DNA from 2 places in the Pseudoclavibacter sp. JAI123 genome. Region 1 is predicted to be linked to the other one. Evidence: predicted binding sites of a transcription regulator. Region 1 holds the regulator's gene; the other holds the start of a gene.
What was found. Region 1 encodes LexA, which represses DNA repair genes until DNA is damaged. Its sites were predicted from a motif close to TCGAACANNTGTTCGA; they were not measured.
Positions count from the first base shown of each region.

Region 2: the regulator LexA is predicted to act here: its motif matches at 2,094-2,109, upstream of HDC34_RS01835 (HNH endonuclease signature motif containing protein).

Region 1 covers NZ_JACCCM010000002.1:609,306-612,713, forward strand. The annotation lists gene hflX (GTPase HflX) at 1-1,524, shown strand; gene lexA (transcriptional repressor LexA) at 1,621-2,274, opposite strand; gene HDC34_RS14920 (LysM peptidoglycan-binding domain-containing protein) at 2,500-2,814, shown strand; gene HDC34_RS14925 (histidinol-phosphate transaminase) at 2,882-3,408, shown strand, end outside.
Region 2 covers NZ_JACCCM010000001.1:373,437-376,844, reverse strand. The annotation lists gene HDC34_RS01840 (hypothetical protein) at 1-405, opposite strand, end outside; gene HDC34_RS01835 (HNH endonuclease signature motif containing protein) at 410-1,999, opposite strand; gene HDC34_RS01830 (hypothetical protein) at 2,253-3,014, opposite strand; gene HDC34_RS01825 (polysaccharide deacetylase family protein) at 3,011-3,408, opposite strand, start outside.

The sequences.
Region 1 (3,408 bases):
ATGCGAGATTCTGAAACTCCTCCAGGCGAGAGCAACGACGCGATCGACCGAATCCTGCGAGCGGCGAGAGAGCCGGGCGCCACCATGACCCTGTTCTCGTCCGGGCGTGCGCAGGCACTGCAGGACGGTGCGAGCACGGGGTACGACGGCGAATCCGATGGTGACCAGCTCGAACGCGAGGCGCGCCAATCCCTGCGGCGCGTCGAGAGCCTGCGCACGGAACTCGAGGACGTCACCGAGGTCGAGTACCGCAAGGTGCGTCTTGAGCGGGTTGTCCTGGTCGGGGTCTACCGTCGCAACTCCCTCGAGGAGGCCGAGAACTCCATGCAGGAGCTGGCCGCTCTCGCGGAGACGGCGGGCGCCGTCGTCCTGGACGGCGTGCTCCAGCGGCGACCCAACCCGGACCCGGCCACGTACCTGGGCCGAGGCAAGGTCGCTGAGCTCAAGGAGATCGTCGCGGCCCTCGAAGCCGACACGGTCGTCGCGGACACGGAGCTCGCGCCAAGCCAGCGGCGTGCGCTCGAGGACGAGATCAAGGTCAAGGTCATCGACCGCACGGCCGTGATCCTCGACATCTTCTCCCAGCACGCGAAGAGCCGAGAGGGCAAGGCTCAAGTCGAGCTGGCGCAGATGGAATACATGCTCCCGCGCCTCCGAGGCTGGGGTGAGTCGATGTCCCGCCAGGCCGGTGGGCAGGTCGGCGGCGGAGCCGGTATGGGCTCGAGAGGTCCCGGTGAGACGAAGATCGAGCTCGATCGTCGCCGCATTCGCACGAAGATGGCCAAGCTCCGGCACCAGATCGCGGACATGAAGGACGCGCGCGACGTGAAGCGCGCGACTCGCGAGCGCAACCAGGTGCCGGCCGTCGCCATCGTCGGCTACACCAACGCCGGCAAATCGAGCCTCCTCAACCGCATCACCCACGCGGGTGTGCTCGTCGAGAACGTGCTCTTCGCGACGCTCGACGCGACGGTGCGCAAGGCATCCACGGAAGACGGCCGCCCGTACACGATCGCCGACACCGTCGGGTTCGTGCGCAACCTGCCTCACCAGCTTGTCGAGGCCTTCCGATCGACGCTCGAGGAGCTGCAGGCTGCCGATGTCATCGTGCACGCCGTCGACGCCTCGCACCCGGACCCGGCCGCCCAGCTCGCCACCGTGCGTGACGTCATCGGCGAGGTCGAGGCGCACGACGTCCCGGAGATCGTCGTCTTCACCAAGGCCGACCTCGTCGACAGCGATCGACGCCTTGAACTGCAGGGCCTCGCGAATGACGGCATCTTCGTGTCTGCGCACACCGGCGAGGGCATCGACCTGCTGCTCGCTCGAATCGCAGAACTGCTTCCGACGCCGGAGGTCACGATCGACGTGCTCGTGCCGTTCGAACGCGGCGACCTCGTCTCCTACCTCCACGAGCGCGGTGCTGTGCTCGAGCTGGGTCACGAGGAGGGTGGCACGCGCCTCAAGGCGCGAGTGAATCCCGACCAGCTCGGCCTGTTCGAGGAGTTCACCGTCGCGGGCTGAGTCGCTGCAGCGCGATTGAGCACTGAACGCAGAAGAGCGGCAAGCCCGATGGGCTTGCCGCTCTTCTGCGTTCAGGCGGGTCTTCTGTGGAGAGGATCAGATGGAACGGAGCACCGCGACGACCTTGCCCAGGATCTCAGCCTCGTCGCCCAGGATCGGCTCGAAGTCGCTGTTGCGGGGGAGCAACCAGATGTGTCCGTCCCGCTTGCGGAAGGTCTTGACCGTGGCCTCGCCGTCGAGCATGGCGGCGACGATGTCGCCGTTCTCGGCAGTGCGCTGTGACCGCACCACGACCCAGTCGCCATCGCAGATGGCGGCGTCGATCATCGACTCGCCGACCACGCGGAGCAGGAAGAGCTCGCCCTTGCCAACGATCTGGCGGGGGAGCGCGAAGACATCCTCGACCTGCTGCTCAGCCGTGATCGGGATGCCGGCTGCGATGCGACCCACGACGGGTACGAAGGCGGCCTCCGCCGTGTCGTTCGAGTCGCCATCGTCGGCATGGTCGAAGTGCACGAGCACCTCGAGGGCGCGTGGCATGCCCGGGTTCCGCTTGATGTAGCCGAACTTCTCAAGCTGCCCGAGCTGATGGGTCACGCTCGAGAGCGAGACCAGCCCGACCGTATCGCCGATCTCCCGCATGCTCGGCGGGTACCCGCGAGTGCGAACCGACTCGATGATGCAGGTCAGGATGCGCTCCTGCTTCTCGGTCAGCTTTCTGTAGATGTCACTCGCTGGCTTCTTGGCCATGTCGTCTCCGTCCGCTCTCCGACACGGAATGTCGGTGGCAGGTGATGCACTGCCTGATAGCGCCAACCCTACCGAGGGTGCACGCAGCTACGAAACATTTCTTCGAGTGTTGTGGAGGAAAGTTCGACAGATTCGAACGTTCGACCTTGACTTGACACTTTGTTCGTAGCTATATTCAGTACATACATTCGACCACTCGAAGATGTGGACGAATCAGGAGGAATCATGAACAACACTGCCGCACCGCTCCGCCTCACCACTCGAGGCCGCCGGGTCGTCCTGGCGCTCGCCGCGCTGCCCGTCGCCGCCGCCATCGCGCTCGGGGCCACGCACATGACCTCTGCAGCGGCATCGAACGAGACAGCCGATGTCGAGTTCGAGTACGTCACGGTCGGCGCGGGCGACACTCTCTGGGGAATCGCCGAGGAGGTCGCGGGCGACGCAGATGTCCGCGACGTCATCGTCGAGATCTCCAAGCTCAACGCGCTCGAGAACGGCACGGTTCAGGCCGGCCAGCGCCTCGCGCTCCCGCTCGACTGACGTCGTACATGTCGTCGACGAACACCTCGGCCGGGGCGTGGTGGGGGCCTCGTCGTAGGCTTGTCCGGTGACCTCGTTCGAAGACCTGCCCATCCGCGACGACCTTCGCGGACTCACCCCATATGGTGCGCCTCAGCAACCGGTGCGCGTCGCCATCAACGTCAACGAGAACCCGCACCAGGTTCCAGAGGTCGTCGCAAGACGCATCATCGAAGCGATCGCTCGCGAGCTCCCGGGTCTCAACCGGTACCCGGACCGCGAGTTCACCGCACTCCGGGAGCGGCTGAGTGTCTACCTGGGTCACGGCATCTCTCCCGAGCAGGTGTGGGCGGCGAACGGCTCCAACGAGATCATGCAGCAGCTCTTGCAGGTCTTCGGGGGGCCAGGCCGGAGTGTGCTCAGCTTCACACCCAGTTACTCGATGTACCCGCTGCTCACCCAAGGTGTGGGGTCCACCTGGGTGCCCGTGCCGCGCGCCGGTGACTTCACGATCACCGCAGAGCTCGTCACCGAGGCCATCGAGCGGGAGCAGCCCGACATCACGATCATCTGCTCGCCCAACAACCCGACGGGCACCGCGACCGACCTCAGCGT
Region 2 (3,408 bases), on a different contig from region 1:
GCCGTGGTCGACGGTGCGCCAATCGGCTTCACCGCGGTCGAGCCAGGAGACGAACCCGAGCCAGGGCTGCTCGTCACCACTGGACCACTCGCTGCCCGATTCGTCGCGAACCGCAGCCTCGACGTGTTCGATCGCCCAGTCGGGGAGGCCGGCGGTGGGGTCGACGCCCGCCCGGTGCGTCTCGGAGTGGTCGCGGTCGATGCCGCTGAGGACGGCGCGGCCGGTGGCGAGCGGAGTGAGGCGCGCCCAGCTGCCGCCGCCGTCGGAGTAGAACCAGCCGTGGCGGTCGGCGCGCGCGTTTTGGTTGTTCTCTCCGAGGATCGCCGTCTCTATGGCGGCCGCCAGCGCCCAACGGCCCCTCATGACCTCGAGGGGTGGGAACTGCTGAGCGCGGATTCGTGGCATGCGTCTATTCTCGCGAGCTGCCGGTCGACAGCTCCTGGGCGACGGGGTCGGCGACACGACTTGCGACGAGGTCGGGGGCCGAAGCCCTGAACTCCACGGGGCGCGCCGAGCTGTCACTTGAGCGAATCTGGCTGCGACTGCCCCTTGGCCCTGTTGCGGGCTCGACCTTCCAGACGCGGTCGGCCGAGGGCACGATGACGAGCCTTTCCAGGTGGACTTCGTGGTGGTGGAAGCTGCACAACGCGATGCCGTTGCAGGTGTCGGTGAGACCGCCCTGCCACCAGGGTCTGACGTGGTGGAACTCGACCATGTCGAAGGGGAACACGCAGCCGGGTGCCCGGCACCCGCCGTCTCTGGCGAAGATCGCTCTTCGCTGAGCGGGGCTGAAGAGTCGTCGCTTGCGACCCAGCTTGAGCACTTCTCCGTCGTCGTCGACGAGGGCGGCCCGGATGATGCCGTCGCACAGGATGCGCCTGGCGACGTCGATCGAGGCCGGTTCGCCGGAGTGTTCGAAGCGCGGTACATCGGCCAGGCTGTCGATGGCTCCGAGGAGCCCTGTGCGAGTGACCGAGACGACCAGGGTCGGAGCCTCGCCGCCCGTGCGCGGCGCGGCCGGGGACTCAGCATGCTGCGCGAACACCGACACGAGAGCGTCGATGCGCCGTTGGGACGGGCTGCGCTCGTCTCGGATCGGCACCTCAGGCTCGTGCACACCGGACGTGCCGGGCACACCGAGTACACCTGACGCATCGGACACACCGACTGCACCGGACGCACGAAGCGTGGCGTCATGGCCGGCGTCTTCCTCGTCGCAGGCGTGATCGCGCCTCGGCGAGAGGTACGCGTCGAGGACTCGCTGCAGGATCTCGCCCTGCTCAGGCGTCGCGAGGAGCCGCCCCTGCACCATTCCGTCGGAGCGGCGCGTGAAGGAGAGACCGCGCTTCTCGGCTTGGCGCTCCGCGTTGGGCTCCGCACCGTCGGGGTCGAGGAAGGCAACCCACACGGCCGCCTGCTTGGCGAGGCGCTCCGGCGAGGCGGGCTCGTCGTCTTCTGGCGTGAGTCCGCAGGCTGCCCGCACGAGCTCGTACTCCGCACGATCGAGGGCGGAGACATCAGCGCGACCATCGGCCTCACGCAGCCCTCTGGCGATCGCTGATGCCTGCGAGAGGGTCACTCGCCCTTCTGCGACGGCGAGCGCGACGTGGCCCCGCGTCGGCTGCAGCGGCTCACCCGTCATGCTGATCGTCTCGCGAGTCGCCTCCGCGAGCTCTCGCATGGCGCCTGCCTCACCTCGTCGGAGCCCGAGGGTCTGCTGCACGGCCTCGTGCACCGATCTGAACCCACCGCGCCGCACCAGCGACCCTGAGAATGCCACGGGGGTCACCTCGTCGCGCCCGAGCAGTTCGGCGGTCATCTCGAGGAGGGTCGCGTCGAGCATGCGCTTGCGTGCGGCCAGCTCTTCGAACGCGGCGAAGAACTCCGTATCGAGCAGGGATGCGATGGAACGGCGCCCGTCGATGAGCGCCTCGACCGCCGGAGTCGCGCCGACCGCGGCCTCGCGAACGGCGGCTGCAACACCTGTCGGAAGCGACACCGCGACCGGACAAGAAGCCTCGTCGCTTCGCAGACTCTGCGCTTCACTCTGCATTTCGACCTCCCCCAAGATCCACTCCCACCCTACCACTCACTCGTACATATGTACGAGTTTTCACAGTAAGTTCTCTTCACGCATCCCCACGCGCAGCCCCACACGCAGCGACGCCGAAGCACTCCTCACGCTACGACCGACCACCGACATCCTGAGCCTCCCCGCGAACCACGACTCGCAGCCCCGCTCGCGGCCCTCCTCACTGCACCTCGGATGTGGTGACCAGCCGGAGCCACGGACCGGGCGGCACGTCCTCGAAGTCGACGAACGCCCAGTCGACGAGGTCGGTGCTGCCGTCGAGGTGCTCGAACGCGAGGCAGCCGTTGACAGCGGGTGAGACGTCGAGACCCGCACCTCCGAAGCGGGTGTTCGCGGGCCTGGCATCGTCGTGGCCGAAGACGTACTCGTCGTCGTCGTACACGCCGGGTCCCGCATCCTGGATCTGCGCGTAGCAGACCCGACCGTCGCGGTGCAGCATCACCCAGCGGTTCTTCATAAGACTTCGGAGGGGGTCCAGGGCGATGGACGCGTACTCGGGCTCGTCAGCCCAGGGCACGACCTCGGCTCGCATGCCCCGCGCAGCCTCGTTGTTGATGTCGTCGAAGGGCAGGTCAATGTAGAAGGGGTTCTGGAGCGGGGTCATGCTGCTCGGGAAGTAGTCCTGCGCTTCATAGCGGGGCTCGGTGCCGCAGTGAACCCCTCCCGCGCCGTCGTCGGTGAGACGCCCATCGCAGCCGCCGTAGGAGTCGTACCAGCGGGAATCGTAGGTCGAGTACACCTGGGTGCCATCGGACGCGGTCGGGTCGAAGAGCTCCCCGACCCAGAATGTCGTTGCCACGATCTCGGTGTGCCACGGGTACTTGCCTTCGGCGAGGGCCCTCGTCTGCACGCACCCGGTCAACGAGACGGAGGAGAGCAGCAGGAAGGCGAGCGCCACGGCGATGGTGCGGTGACGAATCATGCCGGGGCACCGCGGTCGGGGTTCTGCGGCGCGCTGATCCGGTCGGGCCCGGGCGCCAGCACATGCGGGCCTTCAGGACGGCCCTGCGGAGGCGTCACCGGGGGCAGTTGCGCCGGCGGCGCACCGTCGGCCTCGTAGAGGGCGGCATCGTCGACGGTGAGCGTCCCATTCGAGAAGAGGCTCAGCCCGAAGCTGATGCCCGTGTAGCCGCCCGGGATCGGCGGCGGCTCCCACACTGCATGCGCGTAGGTGGTGCTCGCCTCGAACCACGGGCTCGACGACCAGTACGTCCACGCGCCGGAGGGCGCGCGCAGGAACACGACGAACTGCGTCGGCGTCGACGAGGTGTACCAGGTGCGCAGTGAGTAGCTGGTTCCGGCGGTGACGCCCGGCG